DNA from 2 places in the Collinsella sp. LCP19S3_C9 genome. Region 2 is predicted to be linked to the other one. Evidence: predicted binding sites of a transcription regulator. Region 2 holds the regulator's gene; the other holds the start of a gene.
What was found. The regulator NrdR, encoded in region 2, represses ribonucleotide reductase genes. The targets are predictions, from matches to a motif close to AAACACNATATATNGTGTTT.

Region 1: a site for NrdR is predicted at 7,046-7,065, ahead of nrdD (anaerobic ribonucleoside-triphosphate reductase). Genes of this name have one in related genera too.

The regions. Positions count from the first base shown of each region.
Region 1 covers NZ_JBQKDZ010000004.1:96,915-108,738, reverse strand. The annotation lists gene ACTQXI_RS03245 (TetR/AcrR family transcriptional regulator C-terminal domain-containing protein) at 1-374, shown strand, start outside; gene ACTQXI_RS03240 (thiolase family protein) at 717-1,982, shown strand; gene ACTQXI_RS03235 (Zn-ribbon domain-containing OB-fold protein) at 2,021-2,443, shown strand; gene ACTQXI_RS03230 (acyl carrier protein) at 2,549-2,782, shown strand; gene ACTQXI_RS03225 (phosphate acyltransferase) at 2,788-3,795, shown strand; gene buk (butyrate kinase) at 3,799-4,911, shown strand; gene ACTQXI_RS03215 (MFS transporter) at 4,986-6,185, shown strand; gene ACTQXI_RS03210 (hypothetical protein) at 6,286-6,753, shown strand; gene nrdD (anaerobic ribonucleoside-triphosphate reductase) at 7,321-9,543, shown strand; gene nrdG (anaerobic ribonucleoside-triphosphate reductase activating protein) at 9,970-10,551, shown strand; gene folE (GTP cyclohydrolase I FolE) at 10,619-11,176, shown strand; gene ACTQXI_RS03190 (HD domain-containing protein) at 11,179-11,760, shown strand; gene folB (dihydroneopterin aldolase) at 11,804-11,824, shown strand, end outside.
Region 2 covers NZ_JBQKDZ010000003.1:33,493-45,316, forward strand. The annotation lists gene ACTQXI_RS02105 (FHA domain-containing protein) at 1-252, shown strand, start outside; gene ftsR (transcriptional regulator FtsR) at 256-1,140, shown strand; gene ACTQXI_RS02115 (adenine phosphoribosyltransferase) at 1,179-1,709, shown strand; gene ACTQXI_RS02120 (coiled-coil domain-containing protein) at 1,769-2,863, shown strand; gene ACTQXI_RS02125 (DegV family protein) at 3,041-3,907, shown strand; gene ACTQXI_RS02130 (DUF1836 domain-containing protein) at 3,981-4,592, opposite strand; gene ACTQXI_RS02135 (NAD(P)/FAD-dependent oxidoreductase) at 4,747-5,685, opposite strand; gene ACTQXI_RS02140 (MGDG synthase family glycosyltransferase) at 5,803-7,104, shown strand; gene dut (dUTP diphosphatase) at 7,549-7,992, opposite strand; gene nrdR (transcriptional regulator NrdR) at 7,997-8,440, opposite strand; gene ACTQXI_RS02155 (LysM peptidoglycan-binding domain-containing protein) at 8,492-8,941, opposite strand; gene lexA (transcriptional repressor LexA) at 9,104-9,748, shown strand; gene ACTQXI_RS02165 (heparan-alpha-glucosaminide N-acetyltransferase) at 9,748-10,452, shown strand; gene hflX (GTPase HflX) at 10,437-11,726, opposite strand; gene miaA (tRNA (adenosine(37)-N6)-dimethylallyltransferase MiaA) at 11,726-11,824, opposite strand, start outside.

The sequences.
Region 1 (11,824 bases), on a different contig from region 2:
CGCAGCTGGACCCTACGCCCACGATGATCAAGCGCATGGAGATCCTCAAGGCTAATCGCTCGAAAGTTTTGGCGCTTAACAGCGAAAACGGGGATCCCGTGTTCACGCATAAGGCTACGATTTTCATGCATGAGTATTTTCGCGACCGTCTGCGCTCAACATTTTCTGATGAGACCGATCTTGACCTGTATCTGGCTTTTGCTCTCGCGGGTCACCATAACCTTATCCAGTACTGGCTCGAGGTCCGTCCTGATTTGGAGGCACGCACCGTTGCCGCTGCGCTCAATCGCATGCTCTATGCGCCGCTGTTTGTCGACGATGCCGCGCGCCATTGGCACCCACGTATTCCCGATTTTGAAAAGCTGCTCGGGTGAGCGGCTGTTTTTTAGGGATGAACGGTTGCTCATGCAGTGAACTCAAAGTGCTCCGGCCCTATGAATCGGCTTTAAGCATGGTCATTTATCTGCTATTTGGAACGAAATTAAGTTATGTGTACCAAATGATGGGACACATAGCGGCTTTTTGTCCCACAACACCAAATAAACCCTCGTAAACTAAAGCTACGTTCAAAAGAACCACTGCAGTAGTTCAACGTGTGACGGTACAGAAAAGCCGCGAGCGCTCTCTCACCTTCGCTCGCGGCTGGACTGCGCCATCATTCCGTACACCTTCACATGATTAGGATGTGATATTCAGTGGTTACGCTCGGAAAGAACATGCGCAGTGTCTCGATTGTAGGCGTAGGCTGCACCCCGTTCAAGGATTTTGAGGAGCATCCCGAGACCCAGGGCATTGGCGAGGGCGAGGCGTTTGGCTATGCGGCCCTCGAGGCAATTGCCGATGCCGGTCTTGAGCCCCGCGATATCGACTTTTTCTATCACTGCAGCGCCAATCCGTATCTCGTTGGCGATTGCATTACCCCAAACATGCAGGTTGCCGATTGGTTTGGCGTTCGCGCCAAGGGCTCTGTCCATCATTCCGAGGCTTGCTGCACGGGCTACGTCGCCCTTGAGCAGGCCGTGATGGCAGTCGCCTCCGGTGCCTACGATGTTGTCCTTACGGGTGCCTGCGATTTGGCTTCGACGCTTCCCGTTGAGCATATGCCCTCCCATATTCGTCAGGACTTTACGCTCGACGTCATGATTCCCTCGCTCGATAAGATCTATGACCGTGCTTATGGTCGCCCGCTCGATGGCGCCTTTGGCGTGTCGTTCGATAACTGGATCAACGAGTATTCGATGCAGTACGACCTTACCGCCGATCAGATCGATGACGCCCTGAACGGCCTTACCAAGAGCCTTCGCCGCGGTGCCGTCCTGAATCCCCTTGCCTGGTACGAGACCACGGTCGAGGAGGACGCGAAGGCAGCTGGGTTCGATACCGCCGATGAATATCTCAAGAGCATGTACAACCCGCGCGTTACGCAGTACCTGCGCGTTACCGGCTTTGAGAAGAAGTGCGACGGTGCCGCTGCTGTTGTCGTAATGCCCACGGAGAAGGCCAAGGCCATGGGTGTCCCGTATGCACCTATCGAGGTTCTGGGTACGGGCGCCTCTGCTGTCGAGGCCGGTCTGCTCCACAACGAGCACTGGGCTACCGAGCTTGCCGCCAAGCAGGTCTATGACCTTACCGGCGTGAGCCCCGACGAGATCGACCTGTTCATGTGCAACGACTTCTTCCTGGCTTCTGAGATCGTTTCGGCCGAGGAGTGCGGCTATATTCCGCGCGGGGAGGCTTGGAAGTACGCGATCGATGGTCGCACCGCTTTTGACGGCGATAAGCCCATCAACCCGCACGGTGGCCGCTGCAACTTCGGTCACGCTCATGGCGCATCCGGCATCGCCGATATCGTCGAGGCCGTCAAGCAGATGCGTGGCGTCGCCGGTGCTACCCAGATGAAGAAGATCCCCGAGACGGCGTTCCTGCGCGGTTTTGGCGGTTCTCAGAACGTGCGCTGCCAGATTCTTCGTATCGTCGCCTAAGCGACCGCGGTTTTCGATTTCCCATAAGGAGTATTCTCATGCAACTCAAAGATATGGAGCCCGTGGTCAAGAAGTTCTACACGGGTCTTGAAGAGGGCATCTATTGGGCACGTCAGTGCCCCGAGTGCGGAGCTGTCGAGTTTCCGCCCCACCTTGCCTGCAATGCCTGCGGCTACCACAAGACCGACTGGGTCCAGGTTTCCGGCCACGGCCGTCTGATCGATTTTACCCTGCCTGGTCCGCAGAACGACAAGCCCTACCTCAAGGAGTATGGCAAGTACGCCTACGGCGCCGTCGATATCGACGAGGGTTCTCAGTACACCTACGTCATCTACGGCATTACCAAGAAGAAGGCCCCCGAGATTCGCGCCAAACTCATGGCGGGCGAGACCGTTGGCGTCCATGCCAAGGTCATCGACCGTCCGGGCTACAAAGAGCTTACGTTCGAGCTTGACGACTAAGTTTTCACCCTTGTAACAATTCGATTCCTCTCTTAGGCCACGGCGGGACCCATGTCTCCAGCCCGCCGTGGTCGCCCCTCTGTTTTATCTTAGAAAGGCTTTGCCATGAACGATGAACTCACTCAGCAGATTTGCGATTTTGCCAAGTCCGCCTACAACTATGACGGCGATGTGACCCCCGAGACGACGTTTGAGACCCTGGGCAAGGGCTCGATGAAGATGATTGCCCTGACGTCCATGATCGAGAACGAGCTCGATGCCGAGGTTCCCGTTCGCGAGGTCATGGTCATGAAGACCATCGGCGAGCTTATCGAGCGCACTGCCGAAGAGATGGAGTAACTGCCATGGACCTGATGCAGACCCTGCGCGAGCAGGCTGCCGCCAAGCCTATGCGCGTTGCTTTTCCCGAGGGCGAAAACGAGACCATGATGCAGGCGGTCGCAAAGATCGCTGCCGAGCATCTTGCCGAATGCGTGCTGGTTGGCGACGGCGGTAAGCTCAAGGAGCTTGCCGACGAGCGCGGTATCTCCCTTGACGGCATCGAGATTGTCGATGTGACCGACGAGGAGGCGAACGCCGCCTGCTGTGAGCGCTACCTTTCGCATCCGGATTGCAAGTTTAAGTCCAAGGGCGCCGCGCGCCGTATGACGCGCCCGCTTGAGCGCGCTCTTATTTTGCAGGTGCTCGGCGATGTCGACGTAATGTTCGCCGGCATCGATAACGCCACGGGCGATATTATCCTGGCGGGACAGACCATCGTCGGCCTTGCCGACGGGGTGGACACCGTGAGCTCGTGCGGTATCGCCGACATTCCCAATTGGAACGGCGGTGAAGGCGGCCTTTTGGCTTTTGGCGATTCCGCCGTTTGCGTTGACCCCACGAGCGAGGAGCTTGCCTCGATCGCGATTTCGTCGAGCGAGACGGTGCGCTCGCTGACCGGATGGGATATCCGTTGCGCACTGCTTTCGCATTCGACTGACGGTTCGATGGATAACGAACTTGTCGACAAGGTGCGTCGTGCTCGCGAGATTGCCAACGATCGCCGTCCCGATCTTGCCATCGACGGCGAGTTCCAGTTTGATTCGGCGATTAACCCCAAGGTTGCGGCCAAGAAGGTACATCGTGAGTCCGCTGTTGCGGGCCAAGCCAACGTGGTCATCTGGCCCGATATCAACGTAGGCAATATCGGCGTCAAGATCATCCAGAATCTGACCGGTGCAAATGCCTACGGCCCCATGCTTCAGGGCTTCAAGAAGATCGTGTGCGATTGCTCGCGCTCTGCGCCCGTCGACGAGATCGTCGGCAACGTGGTGATGAGCTGCGTGCGTGCCCAGGCGCTTAAGGAGGCTTAAGGCATGTCCGATAAAAAGACTCCCTGGCGTGTCCTGGTAATCAACCCGGGTTCCACTTCCACGAAGGTGGGCGTTTTTGAGGGCGATGAGTGCAAGCTCAGCAAGAACGTTGCGCACGATGCAAAGGACCTTGCCCAGTTCGACGGGGTTTCGGCTCAGATGCCGTATCGCTGCGATCTGATTCTTGGAGCACTGGAGGAGGCGGGCCTAAAGCTCGAGGACTTTGATGCATTTGTCGGTCGCGGCGGCGGCTTACTTTCGCTGCCCGGCGGCACGTATGCCATCAATGAGGTCATGCTCGAGCATGCCCGCATCGGTGCGAACGGCATTCAGCACCCGGCGCAGCTGGGTCCCCAGATTGCCCATGAGTTCGCCTCAAAGACGGGAAAGCCCGCTTTTGTGGTGAATCCTCCCGATACCGACGAGCTGTGCGACCTCGCACGTATGACGGGCATTAAGGGTGTGTATCGAAACGTGCATCTGCACGCCCTTAATCTCAAAGAGACCGCCATCCGCCATGCGGCAAAGCTCGGTCGCCCCTACGATGAGTGCAACTTCATCGTTTGCCATATCGGCGGCGGCATCTCTATCTCGGCTCATCTTAAGGGCAAGATGGTTGACGGCAACGACATCGTCGGCGGCGAGGGCCCCATGGCACCGACGCGCTGCGGATCGGTTCCCGCGATCGAGGTCGCAAAGTACACCGCGGAACACGGCCTTGATGTCGCCCGCGCCCATTGCATGAAGACCGGCGGTTTCGTTGACCTTTTGGGTACCTCCGATGCCATCGAGGTGTGCGATCGTGCTGCAGCGGGCGATAAGGCCGCAACTCGCGCCTGGGATGCAATGGTCTACCAAATCTGCAAGTGGATTGGCGAGATGGCCTGTGTGCTGAAGGGCGATGTCGACGGCATCTTGCTCGGAGGCGGCATGGTCCACAGCAAGGAGCTCGTTGCCTCGATTGAGGAGTGCTGCTCTTGGATCGCCCCCGTATCGGCTTATCCCGGCGAGTTTGAACTCGAGGCGATGGCGTCCGGCGCCTGCCGCGTGCTCGATGGCGTCGAGGAGGCGCTCGTGTACAGCGGAGAGCCCGTGTTCGCCGGATTCAACGACTGATAGTGCTGTATTTGGGGCGGCCGATGGTGACGTCCGGCCGCCCCGACCCTTTTCTTTAAGTGTAAGGATGGATCATGGATAAAACCAAGATTAAGTACCTGGTGGGCATTTATGCCGCCGCCATGTGCATTATGGGCATGTCGGTGCCCGTCCCCATCGTGGCCTCTGTCGCGGCGGCGTTTCCCAACGAAAACATCGCTGCCGTCCAGATGATCATCGGCATCATCCCGTTGATGATGGCGCTGTCCGCTATGCTCGTTTCTTCCCAGCTCGCCTCTCGCGTGTCCAAGAAGAAGACGACGCTTGTCGGTCACGTTATCGTGATGCTGGCAGGCGCCTCGGTGCTGGTGTTCCACGACTCACTCGGCCAGGTCTTAGCGGCTTCTGCCGTGATGGGCCTTGGCCTCGGCGCCGTGCAGAACTCGACCGACGCCTTGATCGCCGACTATTTCGGCGGAAAGCAGCGCTCGTTTGTCATGGGCATCTACTCCACTTTTGTTGCACTGGGCGGCATTATCTGGACGATGGTTTCCGGCATTTTGGGTTCTGCCGAGTGGTTCCACAGCTATGCGGCGTACTTCATCATGATCATTTTCATCGTGATCGAGGCTGTTTGCCTTCCCGAGGGTCATCTTGAGCCCAAGCGCAAGGTCAACGTGTTTGCCAATATGCCTAAAGAGGTCGCAAATATCACGCTCATGAGCTTTGTGTTCGTACTCACGTTCCAGCTCTTCAGCTCCAACGTTTCGCTGCTTGTCGTGGGTCGCGGCTTTGGCGGTACCGTGGAGTCCGGTCTTGCCTCTACCGTTATGACCGTTGCCGGTATTGCGGCTGGTCTTTTGGTCGGTCCGCTGTTTGCCAAGTTTAAGAACCTGGCTATGCCGATCGCATGGGGCGTGACGCTCGTTGGCCTGGGCATGACGCTGGTTGCGCCCGCCTTTATGGTGCTGTGCGTTGCGGGCTTTGTCGTTGCGCTGGGCAAGGAGACCTACGTGCCGCTGGAGGGCAATTTTGCCGCCGGCAACTCTGCCCCCGAGGGACGTGCGTTTAACCTCGCCATTGGCATGGCAGGCATCAACTTTGACATGGCACTGTCTCCCATTGTGTTTGAGGCCGTGACGTCGCCGTTTGGTGCAACGATTGACCAGAAGTTCATCGCCGGCATGATCGTCTGTGCGGCTTGTGTCGTCTTTGGCGCCATTAAGTATCGCAAGCTCACCCCGGCCCAGCTTGCCGAGGCCGAGACGATGGCGGCCAGCGGCGAGGCGGAGTAGCCGCTCTTGTAGTTGCTTCGCCGCACATCATGTTTTATCGGGGCCGCCGACATATGCCGGCGGCCCTCTTTCTATCAATGACTTTGAAAGGCTTTAGGCTATGAAGTTACCTGTCAACCGCGTTATCGGTATTCTCAACGGCTTCTTCAACCCGCTATTGCTCTGCGCGTTTCTCCCCATCATTGAAGGGGCGCCTGGCTTGGATCTGACGAGCCCCACGGGCTTTTGGGGACAACTCATCGTGGCCACGGTGATCGCCGAGGTTCTGAGCGCACTCCCGCTGTTTGGCAAAACGGTTGGTATGTGCCTGGACTTTTTTGGTTTTGAGCAGGGGAGTGCATCGCACAAGATCGCCGGTACGGTCATCGGCGCCACGCTCCTTTTTATGGTGATCGGTTTTGGCGAGATTGCCTTCCAGGGAGGATTCGGAACGATTGAAGGCCGTACGTTCTTCGCGCGCTGGGCGGGCCTTGTCACAAAGGGGTGGGCTTTTGTGGTTATCGCCGGCGTGCTGCTCGATCCCTTTACAGCGGCTCTCGGCCGCATGATAGCTCGCGAAGAGAACTAATAGCTCCTCGCCTATCGAATGCCGGCGGACGGGGTGCCGGGGCTGTAGTCTTCCGAGCGTTTGCAGCCCCGTCGCTCCGTCCGCCGGCATTCGACCGCAACATGTTGGTCAAGCATAATCTTTTGGATTCTTTTCGCGTGAGCGGCTTGGTTTTGGTAGGATTTGTCGGCGGCTTGACTAGGGGGTTTTATAACTGCCTTGCAGGTAGCCGCGTTGGTAACGTTTTACCGACTTGCCAAGAAACCCTCATAATTAATGTGTCTGTAAAATGACCAATTGCTTTGACCTGCTGAAACACTATATGTTGTGTTTAACCTAAAAAAAGAATACAGGATATAGAGGCGTCTTTGTCGTATGATAGATGTCGGACAGAGAACGAAGACCTTGTTCGTCCCATTTGGACACGCCTTTGAGCCGCTTGATCGGCCGCGAGGATTGTCCGCATGAGGACCTATGGTTTATCGAGAACACAGATTGCGCGACGGCGCCGCAAGACAGGGACAAGCCCTGCCAGGCATCGTTTGGCTCTGAAGCGCAATGGGATTACGACGCGAAAGAGGCAAGAGGATGAAGATCATCAAGCGCAGCGGCACCGAGGTTGCCTTTGACATCGATAAGATCGTCAATGCGATTCGCGCCGCCAACTTGGAGGTCGAGGAGGGCTCTCGTCTTACCGACCGCCAGGTGATCTACGCGGCGCAAAACGTCGCCGAGGCATGTGAGAAGGCCGGCCATACCGTATCGGTCGAGGAGATCCAGGATCTGGTCGAGGACGAGATCATGCGTCTCGACTGCTACGAGGTCGCTCGCCGCTACATCATCTATCGTTATGTTCAGAGCCTGAAGCGCCAAAAGAACACGACCGACGACAAGATCCTGTCGCTGATCGAGTGCAATAACGAAGAGGTTAAGCAGGAGAACTCCAATAAGAATCCGACCGTCAATTCCGTTCAGCGCGACTATATGGCCGGCGAGATTTCCAAGGACCTGACCCAACGCGTGCTGCTGCCCCAGGAGATCGTGGATGCCCATAATGAGGGCCTGATCCATTTCCACGATTCGGATTACTTTGCCCAGCACATGCACAACTGCGATCTGGTGAACCTGGAGGACATGCTCCAGAACGGCACCGTTATCTCGGGCACGCTGATCGAGAAGCCGCACAGCTTCTCGACCGCCTGCAACATCGCGACGCAGATTATCGCCCAGGTTGCTTCCTCCCAGTACGGCGGTCAGTCTATTTCGCTGACCCATCTCGCCCCGTTCGTTGAGGTGAGCCGTCAAAAGATTCGCGGCGAGGTCGCTCGCGAGCTTGAGGAGCTCGGTGTTTCGGCATCTGCCGAGAAGGTTCGCGAGGTCGTTGAGGAACGCCTGCGCGATGAGATTCGTCGCGGCGTCCAGACGATTCAGTATCAGGTCGTGACCCTTATGACCACGAATGGCCAGGCGCCGTTCGTGACGGTCTTTATGTATCTCAATGAGGCCCGTACGCCCCAGGAGAAGCACGACCTTGCCATGATTGTGGAGGAGACGCTTCGTCAACGCTATGAGGGCGTTAAGAACGAAGCCGGCGTGTGGATCACCCCGGCGTTTCCCAAGCTCATCTACGTGCTCGAGGACGATAACATCCGCGAGGATTCGCCGTACTTCTATCTGACCAAGCTCGCCGCCAAGTGCACCGCCAAGCGCATGGTGCCCGACTACATCTCCGAGAAGAAGATGCGCGAGCTCAAACTGTCTAAGGGCGAGACCGCCGGCAACGGCGATTGCTATACCTGCATGGGTTGCCGCAGTTTCCTGACGCCCGACCGTTCGGGCAACGGCTTTAACAATGTCGCCAACGCTCTGAACTATGACCCGACCAAGCCTAAGTACTATGGTCGCTTTAACCAGGGTGTTGTGACCATCAACCTGCCCGATGTTGCGCTGAGCTCGCATCAGGACATGGACAAGTTCTGGAAGATCTTCGATGAGCGCCTTGAGCTGTGCCACCGCGCCCTGCTGTGCCGTCATGAGCGCCTGATGGGCACGCTTTCGGATGCTGCGCCGATTCTTTGGCAGTACGGTGCCTTGGCGCGCCTTAAGAAGGGCGAGACGATCGACAAGCTGCTCGTGGGCGGTTATTCCACCATTAGCCTGGGTTACGCCGGTCTGTATGAGTGCGTCAAGTACATGACGGGCCACAGCCACACCGAGAAGGAGGGCACGCCGTTTGCCATGGCCGTCATGCAGCACATGAACGACAAGTGCGCCGAGTGGAAGGCCGAAAGCGATATCGACTTCTCGCTGTACGGCACCCCGCTTGAGTCGACGACCTACAAGTTCGCCAAGTGCCTGCAGCGCCGTTTCGGCATTATCCCGGGCGTGACGGACAAGGGCTACATTACTAACAGCTATCACGTCCACGTGTCCGAGGAGATCGATGCCTTCGACAAGCTTAAGTTTGAGGGTATGTTCCAGCAGCTTTCGCCGGGCGGTGCTATCTCCTACGTTGAGGTTCCCAACATGCAGGACAACCTCAAGGCGGTCATTCGCGTAATGCAGTACATCTACGACAACATCATGTACGCTGAGCTCAACACCAAGAGCGATTACTGCCAGGTGTGCGGCTATGACGGCGAGATTCGCATTGTCGAGGACGATGGCAAACTGGTGTGGGAGTGCCCCAATTGCGGCAATCGTGACCAGGAGAAGATGAATGTCGCCCGTCGCACGTGCGGCTACATCGGTACCCAGTTCTGGAACCAGGGTCGAACCGAGGAGATCCGCGACCGCGTGCTGCATCTCTAATAACCATCCCAGGCTGCCCCGTAGCGAGGCCCCGGACCTTTACTCGCTATTTCGGACAGCCCTGGCTCACGACGGAGGCGCCACTGGCGCCTCCTGTTCGTGCGGAACTCATATCGAGCAAAGGTCCGGGGCCTCGCTACGGGGCAGCCAAGTTGATGTAGCTGAGATGCAGTATGCGGTCTGCTCACTCCTCGAAGTTCTTGGCGGAAATAATTCGAGCTGCAGCTGCGATTTACTTGCGATGGCGGTTGAGCCGCAACCCAGTTTTTATTGGACCTCGAACCCCATACTCGATGTTCGCTTTGTTCACCGAGTGTCGCTCGCGAGGGATCTGGAGCATATCGTCCCGCCCGCAGTTTCGCAGGCCGAAGGCCGAGAATGTTTGAGGACGGGATGATATGCTCCAGACCCCCAGGAAGGTTACCTATGAACTACGCGAACATTAAGTATTTCGACATTGCTGATGGAGAAGGCGTTCGTACTTCTCTGTTTGTGAGTGGGTGCCGTCGTGGGTGCAAGAATTGTTTTAACTCCGTCGCGTGGGACTTTGCCGCGGGTGAACCGTTCGATCGTGCCGTCGAGGACAAAATCATCGAGAGTCTTGATCATCCCTTTATTGATGGCCTGACGATTCTGGGCGGGGAGCCTATGGAACCCGAGAACCAGGCGGGGCTCGTTGATTTTATCGAACGCGTGCGTGCGACCTATCCTGTGGAGTCTGGGAAGACCATTTGGTGCTTTACCGGTGATGTGCTCGAGGAACTAATGCCGGGCGGCCGCCACCATACCGACGTGACGGACCGTATCCTTGCTTGCCTCGACATGCTGGTAGACGGTCCGTTCGTTCAAGATCTGTACGATATCTCGTTGCGCTTTAGGGGCTCGAGCAATCAGCGCGTGATCGACATGAACGCCACGCGCGCTCGTGCTGCGCGCGAGGGCGTTGCGCTTTGCGACGCTGTGGAGCTTTGGCGGGACGATCCGGTCTATTCGACCCATACTATGTAGCTGGAAGAGGTTGCGTGCCAGCGTGGTACCATAGCGCGAACGCGAAATCGAAAAAAGTGAGGCCCAGATGGTCGATCAGGAAAAAGTCGAGACTGCTATTAAGCTGCTGCTTGAAGGTATAGGCGAGGACCCAACTCGTGAGGGCCTACTGGAGACCCCGGCACGCGTCGCCCGTATGTATGGCGAGATTGCCGGCGGTATGGGCCGGAGTGCCGAGGAGCACCTGTCCAAAACCTTTGCCGTCGCTTCGAACGATTTGGTTATCGAGCGCGACATTACGTTTTACTCGCTGTGCGAGCACCATCTGCTGCCGTTTTATGGCAAGGCTGCGATCGGCTATATCCCTAACGGTCGCGTGGCGGGTCTGTCTAAGCTTGCTCGCACGGTTGAGGTCTATGCCCGTCGTCTGCAGCTGCAGGAGCAGCTGTGCGCGCAGGTTGCCGATGCCCTCATGGAGTATCTTGCTCCCCAAGGGGCGATCGTGCTGATGGAAGCCGAGCATATGTGCATGACCATGCGCGGCGTGCAAAAGCCCGGTACCAAGACCGTAACGCTTGCTCGTCGCGGTGTCTTTGAGACCGATCCCGCGCTCGAGGAGCGATTCTTTAGGATGCTGGGCCGCTAACCATGAGAGTCGTCAACGACTTTACATCGAAGACCGATGAGGGGACGCCGCGTCGCGGCTTTATGGCTTCGGGCCTGACTCCCTTTGGCGCCATGCCTCGCATTGATTACATTTGTGCCAACGGGCTGTTCCGGCGACACCTGGGCAACATTGCACAGTTGGAATCGGGGCGCATCTTTTGCCGCCACGGTATTGACCATCTGCTGGATGTCGCGCGCATTATGTGGATTAAGAATCTTGAGGAACAGCTCGAATTTGACCGCGAGGTCATCTACGCCACGGCACTTCTTCACGATATCGGCAAAGATGAACAGTATGAATCGGGTATATCCCATGATGTTGCAAGCGAGCGCGTCGCTGATGCGATTCTTGGCGGCATGCCCGATGACGTGGCATTTGATCCGGCCGATGCCGCGGCCATTAAGACGGCCATTTTAGGCCATAGAAAGCTGCGCGTGAACAGCCAACCGCTGGAGCGTCTGCTCTATGCAGCCGACAAAGCGTCGCGCGCCTGCTTTGCATGCCCCGCGCGCAATGCCTGCAACTGGAGCGATGATAAAAAGAACCTGTCGATTCGCGTGTAGTTGGTTTGCGCGGTCGGGGTTCTAAACGAAGGAGACGATCGCGATGGGTAACAAGAAACTGCCC
Region 2 (11,824 bases):
GTGACCACCATTGGCCGCGATCCGGCAAACGGCATTTTCCTCAATGACATGACCGTATCGCGTAGCCACGCACGCATTATTCGCGAGGGTCTGGCCGCTCGCATCGAGGACTTAGGCTCGCTCAACGGCACGTGGGTTGACGGCGCTATCGTCAATGCCGCCCCGCTGCACGACGGATCTTCCGTCCAGATCGGTACGTTCACGCTCATCTACCACGAGAGCACGCCGGAGCGCATCGAAACCGGTGAGTAGGGCATGGCCGAACGCAACTATCTGAGTATCGGCCAAGTCGTCAATTTACTTCGAGGCGCATACCCCGATCTTTCGAACTCAAAAATTAGATTTCTAGAAGATGAGGGGCTCATCACCCCTCATCGTACGCCAAAGGGGTATCGCCAATACTCCAAGGAGGACGTTGACCGTCTAGAGGTCATTCTGCATCTGCAGAAGACTCGCTACATGCCGCTCAACGTGATCAAGCAACGTCTGGAAAACGCTACAGATCTCTCCACGCTTGCCTACGAGGTGGGCCTGCTGTCCGACGTTCCGCTCAAGACGGAACCAAAGGAAACCAAGCAGAAACTGCATCCCATCGAGACCATTCCGGATATGTTGGGCGTCGAGATCTCGTTTATTCGCTCCTTGGCCGAAAACGACCTTATTCGCATTATCAAGAGTCCGCAGAACCGCGAGCTCGTCGACGGGCGCGATTTTCCGATTATCCGCTACTGTTCTGAGCTGTCACGCTTTCATATCGAGCCGCGAAACCTTCGTCAGTACGTATCATCCGCCAACCGCGAGTCTTCGATGTTCGAGCAAGTGCTCGTGAGTATGCTTGGCATGGACACCTCCGATGACGAACGCGATGCCAAGCTCGAACGCGCGTTTAAGAAGTTACATGACCTCACCGAGGGCGTGCATACTGCGCTGCTCAAGAACCGCGTATTTGAGTCACTCAACGCCGTAGTCGAGGACGCCGATATCGATGCCCTCGATGAGGAAATCGCACGCTCCGAATCAACCAAGGCCAAAAGCGAAGAGGCATCTGCCTCCGCGGTCCCCGTGCGCGAGGAATCCCTCGTGCAGCCGCTTAAGGTTGTCGCCCCCTCGCACACCGGCACCGCCAGCGCGGACAAATAAACGCTTCTACAAACCAGCCTCCCATGAAAGGTCACACCATGTACGACTTCGAATCTCACATCGTCGACATCCCCGACTATCCCGAGCCCGGAGTCGTCTTTAAGGACATCACGCCGCTCTTTAGCAATCCCGAAGCGCTTAAAGCCATGGTCGACGCGCTAGCGGAGCATTTCTCCGGCATGGGCATCACTAAGGTTGTAGGACCCGAGGCTCGCGGCTTTATGGTCGGTGTGCCCGTGGCCGTCGCCCTGGGTGCCGGCTTTGTTCCTGCACGTAAACCGGGAAAACTGCCACGTAAGACCGTTAGCCAGGAATACGAGCTCGAATATGGAACCGATTCGATTGAGATTCACGTTGATGCCATCAGCTCTAAAGATACCGTGTTGATTCTGGACGACTTGGTCGCGACGGGCGGAACCGTCGAGGCAACAGGTAAACTGGTGCGAGATATGGGCGCAAAGCTCGTAGGTTATGGTTGTATCCTTGAGCTTGCGTTTCTTAATCCGCGCAAGAAGCTCACGCCTTCTAACGAGGACGTTGAGCTCTTTAGCCTGGTAACGGTGGACTAGCCGCTACCCTTAGATACCGGAAAGGAAGCTCCATGCGCACAGCAAACACGCACAAAAACATGGCACGCTGCGCTGCTACGGCAACCCTCGCTTGTGTTTTGGGCTTGGGCCTCGCGGCTCCTGCCTATGCCGATACCGCGTCCGATCTTGCCGCCGCTCGTACCAAACTCGAGCAGATCGGTACGCAAACCCAGCAAATTCATGAAGAACTCTCCGCTCAGACGCAGGAGCTTGATCAGACTGCAGGCGAGATCACGCAAAAGCAGCAAGAGATTGCCGAGGGCCAGGCAAAGCTTTCGAGCTACGTTGCCGGTGAGTACAAGACCGGCGGTCTGAGTCTCCTTCAGGTTCTGACGGGCGTCGACGATCTGGGCGATATGCTCAACCGTTTGTTCTACTACGGCAAGGTTTCCGACAAGCAGGCCCAGACCATTCAGGAGGTCAAGAACCTTAAGCAGCAGCTCACCGATAAGCAGGCCGAGCAGGAGAAGAACGTCGCCGCGACGCAGAAGAAGGTCGACGAACTCAACGCCCAGCAGGCTGAGGCCCAGAGTGTCGTGAACTCCCTTGATTCACAGCTGCAGGCCGAGCTTGCCGCCGAGGCCGAGGCGAACGCCGCGCTGCAGGCTGGCATAAATGCCAGCACCGCCGAAAAGGCCACGGTGAGCAACGACACCGCCGGTACGACCGAGAACACCAACAATGGTGGCGGTACGACCAACAACGGCGGCGGCAACACGCCTGCGCCCGCGCCCGCTCCTGCTCCCACGCCGCAGCCCTCGACGCCCGCCCCGGCACCGGCCCCTTCCGCGCCGAGCCAGTCCGTTGACGGCGGCAGCGTTGTCTCTCGCGCTTATAGCAAGCTTGGTTGCGCTTATTCATGGGGCGGCATTGGCCCGAACAGCTTTGACTGCTCCGGCTTTGTAAGCTACTGCCTCACCGGCCGCTACTGCCGCCTGGGCACTACCGGCACCTTCATGGGTTGGCCCCGTGTTTCTGATCCTCAGCCGGGCGACGTCGTTGTTAACTCTTACCACACCGGCATCTACATTGGTAACGGCCAGATGATCCATGCTTCCGACTACAGCACGGGCGTTATCATCAGCTCCGTTGCCGCTGGCATGAACAACAATTATATTTTCGTTCGCTATTAAGTGTTTTAACTCAGCTAACGAAAATGGACCTCGTATCCTTTGGGAGCGAGGTCCATTGTTTTATCTCGACCGCCCATTTTGTGTGTAAACTACAATCTAGTTTTGAATACTAGATATGCGCAGCATCTGTCCAAAAGATAGCTATAATTGTTGAGGAACAACTAGAAAGGACCCTCAATGAGCTGGGCACTCATCTCAGATTCGAGCTGCAATCTTCGCGATTGGCAACCAACCGCACCTCATACCACCTTTGCATTTGCACCCCTTAAGATCCGAGTGGGGGAGCGTGAATTTGTCGACGATCTCTCGCTCGATGTTCACGAGCTTAATGTTGCCATTCAATCGGAATCCAGCGCATCATCGAGCTCCTGCCCAAGCGTAGGGGAGTGGGCTGAGCTCTTTAAGCTCGCCGACAAGACGATCTGCATGCCCATCTCCGAGGGCGTCTCGGGAAGCTACAATGCCGCGGCCACTGCGCGTGACATGGTGCTTGCCGAAGAGCCCAATCGTAAGATTCACCTGGTTAATTCGCGCGCAGCAGGCGGCAAGATGGACCTGATCTTCTTACTGTTTGATCGCTATCTTGCAAGTAAACCGGATGCCTCCTTTGAGGAAGCCTGCGCCTACTTCGATAGCTTGGAGCAGAACAGCAAGATCCTCTTTAGTTTATGCAATTACGAAAACCTTGCGAAGGCCGGACGTATCCCTAAGGCGGCCGGTGTTATTGCCAACAAGCTCAACATCCGCATTTTGGGCACGGCGAGCGAAGCGGGCGAAATTGAACTCGTTGGGCATACGCGTGGCGAAAAGAAGATGCTCACCAAGATTGTCGACACCATGGAGGCCGAGGGTTTCACGGGCGGCGAGGTCATCATCGATCACGTTGAGAACGAAGCTGGAGCCCAGGCGCTTGCCGACCGCATTGTGGAGCACTGGCCGGGCTCCAAGACTATCATCATGCCCTGCAACGGCCTAGATTCCTATTACGCCGAGATGCATGGTCTCATCATCGGCTACGGCATGGGCGTGGCTTCGGGCCAATAAAGCTCAACCAAGCAAAAACGCGGGCGGGACAAAGTGACTGATGGCTCTTTGTCCCGCCCGCGTTATACGTCGCCTAGCTATTAAACCCATTGAACTTGAGGTAGCTCATCAGGTACGCCTTCGATACAAAGGACGAAACCGCACTGCGTACGAGCAATGACTCGCGCGTAACCTGATGTGCGGTATCGGGCACGGGAGTCTGCTCAAGGGAAAAAGCCGCACGAATCGATGCCTCAAGTTGATCGACTACATAATCGAAGGCCGTCGGAGCGTCGTAGCTCAAGCGCTGAATATTAAAGAGCGCCTGAACCGCAGCGATGGGCAGCACCTGCTTAAAGATACAAATGGCGATGAGACGCGCAATCTGCTCACGGCCATACTGCTTTTTAACCGGAGCAGGAACGAGGCCGACCTTTACGTAGTTATTGATCATCGAAGGCGTAATAACGGGCTGCTCTACGCAAATCGAAAGCGGCTCCATCCACAGTGCAACATATTCAATAACCTGATCGCGATAGAGCGTTACGTTGGGCAGCTGGTCATAGCGTGGCAGGCTCAACGCATTGAGTTTACCCGCCATATCGGACTGAATAAATGCATCCGGCAGCACCGTCGGCTGAATATCCTCCGGCTTAATGCTGACCGATGTATCGGACATCGGGATAACATGTTTGACGTGGTTCATAAGAGGCCTCCGTTCGTTTTCTATATTGTATTCTAGATTATCTAGTTTTGCATACCACATAGCCGCTAAGTAAAAGTGGTTGGACAGCACATTGGCGCACCGTCCAACCACTTTGCAAAAAGATAGCAACCTTACATAAGAAATATTATCGTACTTATCCTCGTAAGAAGGCGTATGCGCTGGTTGCCGCTATGGCTCCGTCCGAAACGGCGGTCACAACCTGGCGTAAACGCTTGGAACGGATATCGCCGGCAGCAAACAAGCCCGGCGTGCGCGTGGCCATCGAGTCGTCGGTAACGATACCGCCGTCAGGCGCCAGATCCACCAGATGCTGTACAAGCTCGGTATGGGGCTGCGTTCCGGCAAAGACAAAGATGCCAAACGAACCTGGATCGAAGGACTCGGAATAGGTATCACCGGTGGCGTTGTCCTTAAACGTGATAGTTGTAGGCATGGCCTCGCCCGATAGCTCCACAATACTAGTTTGGTACCTAACCGAAATATTATCTTTAGCGAGTACCTTTTGAACCACGCCATCGGGAGCACGGAACTGATCGCGGCGCAAGACGATGGTCACGCTGCTGGCAATTTCTGATAAGAACAGGGCTTCCTCGCAGGCAGCATTACCGCCGCCAATGACAAAGACCTGTTTGCCACGAAAGAACATGCCATCGCACGTCGCACAATACGAAACGCCGCGACCGCGATACGTATCCTCGCCGATAAAGCCAGCAGAGCGCGGCGTGGCGCCCATGCAAGCGATAACACTCGAGGCCAGCGTATCGCCCGTATCGTGATGCACCGTAAACAGCGCCGCATCCGCATCGTAATCGATACCCGTAACCATGCTCCATGCAACCTGTGCTCCCAGGCCCTCTGCATGTTGCTGAAAACGCTCGCCGAGTTCGGCACCGCTCAAGAGCGGAATGCCCGGATAGTTTTCGACCTCATTGGTTGTGGCGATCTGTCCTCCCGACATGCCTTGCTCAATCACGGTCGTCGTTAGATTGGATCGCGCAGCATAAATGGCTGCAGCATAGCCCGCTGGGCCGCCGCCGATAATCGCAACATCGATCGGTTGATTGGTAGTCATGGAGTGTCCTCTCATCGAAACATTGGCGTTCTTTGCGCTCATACCCAAATTTAGGAGAACATGACAGTCATGCACTACAATGATTCTTTGCGAAACAACGATGAAGGGGAGTTATCGATGGATCAAACGCAGATGGGCAATGACGCTCCCCTGCCCACGCAAAGCGCCCCCCAATCGGAACAATTGATGCCGTCACCCGGACAAAAGCCCTTAGTGACCATTGTCCACGCATCGGTTGGTTCGGGACACAAAGCGGCAGCAAACGCTATCGCACAAGCATTCGAGCTTATACGCGGCACCAAGGGCATACCGCAGGATGTCGAGATTGAGGTCTTGGATATCCTCGATTTTGGACGCATAAAATTCGACGGCAACAAAACGGCCGCATCGTTTACCGGCGCCACGCGCCCAATTTATGACTTGACCTGGCGATATACCCTTACCGGACACCTGCTTTGGGGCGGCGGCACGGCATGGTCGCGCATTATGTTCCCCGCATTTAACGAATACGTTCGCACTCGTAGGCCTATTGCCGTGGTCGCCACACATATCACGGCAGCCAACGTTGCGGTTGGTGCGCGCGTCATTACGGGCATCGACTATCCCGTCATTTGCGTGCCGACCGATTACGAGGTCGAGGGCTGGTGGCCCCATAAGGACACTGACTTATTCTGCGTGGCAAACGAGTTTATGGCCGAGACGCTCCGCCCACGCAAGGTTCCCGAGGCAAAGATACGCATTACGGGCATCCCTATTCGCGCTGGATTTGACACGGATTACAGTCGTGAGGAAGAACTCGAGAAGTTCAAACTCCCTACCGACAAGACCATTGTGCTGGTAATGGCCGGCGCCAGTTTGCCTCAACCGTACGTTCGCTTTCGCGCGGCGATGGACCAAACCCTCCCCTTCCTCCGTAGCTTCGAGGACATGCACTTTGTCTTTTTGCCGGGCAAGGACACGGAATACGCCACGCGCCTGAAAACGCTCTTCGAAGCCATGAAACTCGAAAACGTCACGGTTCTTGACTATGTCGATGACATGGCAGCGCTCATGCACGGCTGCGATCTGGCAATTCTCAAATCGGGCGGACTCACTGTTACCGAATGCCTGTGTGCACACCTGCCGATGATTCTGCTGGGCAAGTCCTATGGCCAGGAAAAGGCCAACACCACCATGCTCACCGACTTGGGCGCCAGCATGCATGTCACCACCGCACGCGAGCTCATTGTGACGCTGCGCCATCTCCACGATCATCCCGAGTCGCTCAAGGCACTGCTCATCAATGGCGAAGTGTTACGCCGTCCACACGCGGCCGAGGACATCGCCATCGCAACCATGGAGCTTGCAGGCAAGCCCCAAAAGCGCAAACGAGCCTTCTGCCGCTTCTACTGGGGCGGAAAACCCGCGCATATCCGCTAGCATTGGACTGTCCGCTTGCCTGCGGGAGGCCCCTATATATCATCCCGTGCTCAAACATTCTCGCTTCGCTGCGAAACTGCGCGCGGGACGATATATAGGGGCCTCCCGCAGGCAAGCTGCGTTTACGTATTAGCAGCTATACCAGATTCCCCACCATTAGAATCTGCAAAGGCGAAACCGGAAAATTCAAATGTAGTAAGCCAATGCGACAAAGGGACTGTTCCTTTGTCGCATTGGCTTACTAGAAAGATTGTTATATCTCAAGCATGTAGCCCTTTCGCCTGAGCCCCATACATATCGTCCCGCGCGCAGTTTCGCAGCGAAGCGAGAATGTTTGAGCATGGAATGATATGTGTGAGAGGCGGGCGGGAGGGATACGAGCGCCCCCGCGAGAATGTTTGAGCATGGAATGATATATAGGGGCCACCCACGGGTGAGCGGACATTACAATACGCCGCTAGAACCGAAACCGCCGGCTCCTCGGTCGGTTTCGTCTAGTTCGTCTACCTCCACGAGATTGACCGTAGGAACTTCTTGGATGACGAGTTGAGCGATTCGGTCACCCTTGTTGATCTGGATTTCATTGGATGGATCCAGGTTGATAAGGATGACTTTAAGCTCACCTCGATAGTGGGCGTCTATAAGACCGGGCGTGTTGACTATAGACAGCCCCTGCTTAATAGCCAGGCCACTGCGAGGCTGAACGAAGCCAGCGTATCCATCGGGCAGCGCGATCGCAAGGCCAGTAGAGACCAAGCGTCGCTCGAAGGGCTTAAGGGTACAGTCCTCATTGGCACGGAGGTCCAAACCGGCATCTGAGGGATGGGCGTATTTGGGAAGCTCGATCGTAGGGTCGAGACGCTTAATGTTGACTGTAATGTTGGACATAAAATCACCTTAGCTTGTCGAGTTCTTGCAAAAACTCATCGATGTCTTTGAAATCGCGATAGACCGAGGCAAAGCGAATGTAAGCCACCTTGTCGATCTTGGCCAGGCGCTTAAGCACCATGTCGCCCAGGTCGTGGGACGTAACAGCCGTCAGCGTACGGGAACGCAGCTCCACCTCGATGTCATCGATGAGCTCATTGAGCTTTTTCGTGTCGATGTCGCGCTTAATCGTAGCGCGCATTAAGCCGACCAGCAGCTTATTGCGATCGAACCGCTGCTTTGACCCGTCAGATTTGATGACCTCGATGGGGTCTTCGCATCGCTCGAATGTTGTGAAGCGATAGTTGCACGAACAACATTCACGACGGCGTTTAATGGTGTTATTAGATTCCTGCATACGGGAATCGACAACACGGGTATGTGCATTGCCGCATCTGGGACAGCGCATGGTACCACCTCCAAAACGATAACAAGGGTACCATGTGCCGGAGTTTAAATCTTACGAACGCGCAGGAACTTTAAGAACGTCATTCGCATCGAGTGACCCATGCTCCAGATGATTGACACTGCGAATCATGTCAGAAGTCTCCTGCGTAGAAAGACCGTCGACGGAATGCTCCTGAGCAAGCGACCACAGGGAATCGCCAGACTGAACACGGACGGTCTCATAGGTAACGTTAGATGCGGACTCGGCATATGCGGCGTGACGAGCGCTGAAGATCGAGGTAGCAAGTACAAAGAAGAGCGTGAGCGCAACGGCCAGGGCGACAATCGTCGAGGCCTTCAGAGCAACGGGGGCCGAAGTCGTGGCGACGCACTGGCTTCGGACGGGCTTGCCAGGCAGTGTTTGAAAACCAGATCGGCCGCCTTTGACAACCGTGAAAGCCGGCGCCGCAGGCGTCTCGAGCTTAAGGGCGAGGTTTCCCTGGACCATATCCGTTGCATTCATCATGTTCTCCTCTCGCGTTTTTGACGAGAACTGTTTTATCAAGCCGCGAGGACAAAAAAGTCTAGCGCGGGAACGAGTGTTCGGTTATTATTATCTTCGAACAGTTGTTCCTGTCAAGCAAACATAGAACATTTGTTTGGGTTAGGTAGAGAGGAATCCCTGATGGCTCGCAAAATTACCAAGCGACAGCAGCAGATTTACGACTTCATCAAGGAGTATCAGCAGGAAAAGGGCTATCCGCCCAGCGTGCGTGAGATGGCTTCGGCTGTGGGTCTTTCCTCCCCTAGCACCGTACATGCACATCTCTCCGCACTGGAAGCACGCGGCCTGCTCAAACGTGACGCCACCAAGCCTCGTGCCCTAGAGCTCTTTGACGAGGACGGAGCCTCCGTCTCCATCTCAAAGTCCGATGAGCCCACGGCACCCCGCGGAACCGTATCGCTACCCCTCGTGGGCCGTGTCGCCGCAGGGATCCCCATCCTTGCCGAGCAAAATATCGAGGACACCTTTACCATCCCGACCGAGATCGCAACGGACCAGGGGTCTTTTATCCTCGAGGTCCACGGCAATTCGATGATTAACGTCGGTATCCTTAACGGCGACTATATCATCGTTCGCGAACAGAAGAGTGCCATGAATGGCGAGATCGTTGTGGCCATGATCGATGGCTCCGCAACGGTCAAAACGTTCTACAAGGAGCAGGGACGAGTTCGCTTGCAGCCCGAAAACGACACCATGGAGCCCATCTATGCGACAAATCCGACGATCCTGGGCAAGGTCGTTGGATTGATGCGCCGGTTCTCGTAATGCAAAACCGCATCACGGTCTTTGATACCATTCGCGGATTTACCATGCTGTCGATGGCAGGATTTCATGCTTGCTACGATCTTGCCTATCTTTATGGTTGGGATATGCCCTGGTTTACTCAGACCATCTTCCAAGACATCTGGCGTGCCAGCATCAGTTGGGTATTTTTGTTTATTGCCGGCTGGATGTGCACCCTCTCGCGCAACAACATCAAGCGTGCCGTCAAATATGCCGCTGCCGCTTTTGTCGTATGGGTCGCGACGACGCTCGTCTCAGTCGATGACTCGGTGAACTTCGGCATCATGTTCTGCATGGCGGCCTGCACCGCCATTGTCGCGCTCGCGCGTCCGGTGATCGTTAAAGTGCCGTCGGTATGGGGTATAGCAATTTGCCTCACACTTTTTACCCTTACCTGGAGCATTCCTAAAACGGTTTATCCTATCCCCTATTTAGCTTGGCTGGGTTTCCCAAGTCCAAACTTTGTCTCTGGTGATTACTATCCAGTCATACCATTCGTATTTATGTACCTTGCAGGCTTCTTTGCCGCCCACACGACTCAGGAAGCAAACTATGAGGCGCCGGGATGGGCCTATGCGAATCCCATCCCGGCGCTCGCAAGTCTCGGGCGCCATGCGCTGCCGTTCTACCTGCTGCATCAACCGGTTATCTTGGGTGTACTGGAGCTGATTTACTCTGTTCGATAACGCTCGAGACGCGGTGCGATACGGGCTGGAAGCTTTGCCACAATACGAACGCCGTCCTCGAGGTATTCCTCGTGCAGAAGGGTTCCCTGTTCGTGCACAAGCGTGATTAACGCGCCCTCTCGATACGGGATATCGGCCGAGAGCAACACGTCCGTAGCGGCCGCTTCACGAGCGATGCGATCGACTAAGTCATCAAGGCCCTCACCCGTCTGAGCCGAGAACAATACCGCCTCGGGATAGCGCCGGCGAAAGCTCAAGCGGTCGACGCTATCGAGCAGATCGATTTTATTGAACACGGTAAGCGTCAGGCGCTCACCGGCACCAATCTCGTCAAGGACACGATCAACCGCCTCAAGCTGACGCTCGTAATCCTCATCGGAAGCATCCACAACTTTAAGAACCAAATCGGCGCCGAGCACCTCGGAAAGCGTAGATTTAAACGCGTCGACCAGGCCATGGGGCAGTTTTTGAATAAAGCCAACGGTATCAGTGATCGTCATGCCACGGCCACCGGGTAAACGATACGAACGCGTCGTAGGATCGAGCGTGGCAAACAGCTTATCCTGCGAAAGTACCGTGGATCCCGTCAATCGATTAAGCAACGTCGACTTACCGGCATTGGTGTAGCCAGCCAACGCTACGCGAAACGCCGGAGATTCAATACGGCTTTTCGATTGCACATCACGACGTTGTTCAACCTGTTTCAATTCGCGTCGAAGAGCTGCGATCTTATCGCGAATCAGGCGACGGTCGACCTCGAGCTGGCTTTCGCCCTGGCCAAAACGCGATCCAATGCCGCCACGCGTCTGTTCCTTAGCAAGGTGGCTCCACATACCTCGCAGACGGGGCAGCAGATACTGTAACTGAGCCAGCTGCACCTGTAAGCGACCCTCACGCGTCTGAGCATGCAGGCCAAAGATATCCAAAATCAACGCCGTGCGGTCAATAATCTTGACCGGTTCGCCCACGGCTTTCTCAAGATAGGACTGCTGTGAAGGAGTCAAGTCGTCGTCGAAGATTACAACATCCGCATCCATACGATGCACCAAACCGCATAGCTCCTCGACCTTACCGGAGCCGATAAACGATTTGGGATAAGGTTTAACCAGACGCTGAGACAAGCGTGCCACGCATTGGGCTCCAGCAGTGTGAGCCAAGCGCTCGAGCTCGTCGAGCGAACGGTCGAGCGGCCAGGCGTTATCGCGCCACTCAACACCAACCAAGACGGCACGCTCAGGTTCAGGCGCCGTGGGAACCAAGGGAAAACGTGCCATTAGGCAGCCTCGATACGACGGTAGATATCATCGACGACCTCATCGATCGTAAACTCATCCATATCGAACCACACGATGCGGTCGTCCCGCTTAAACCA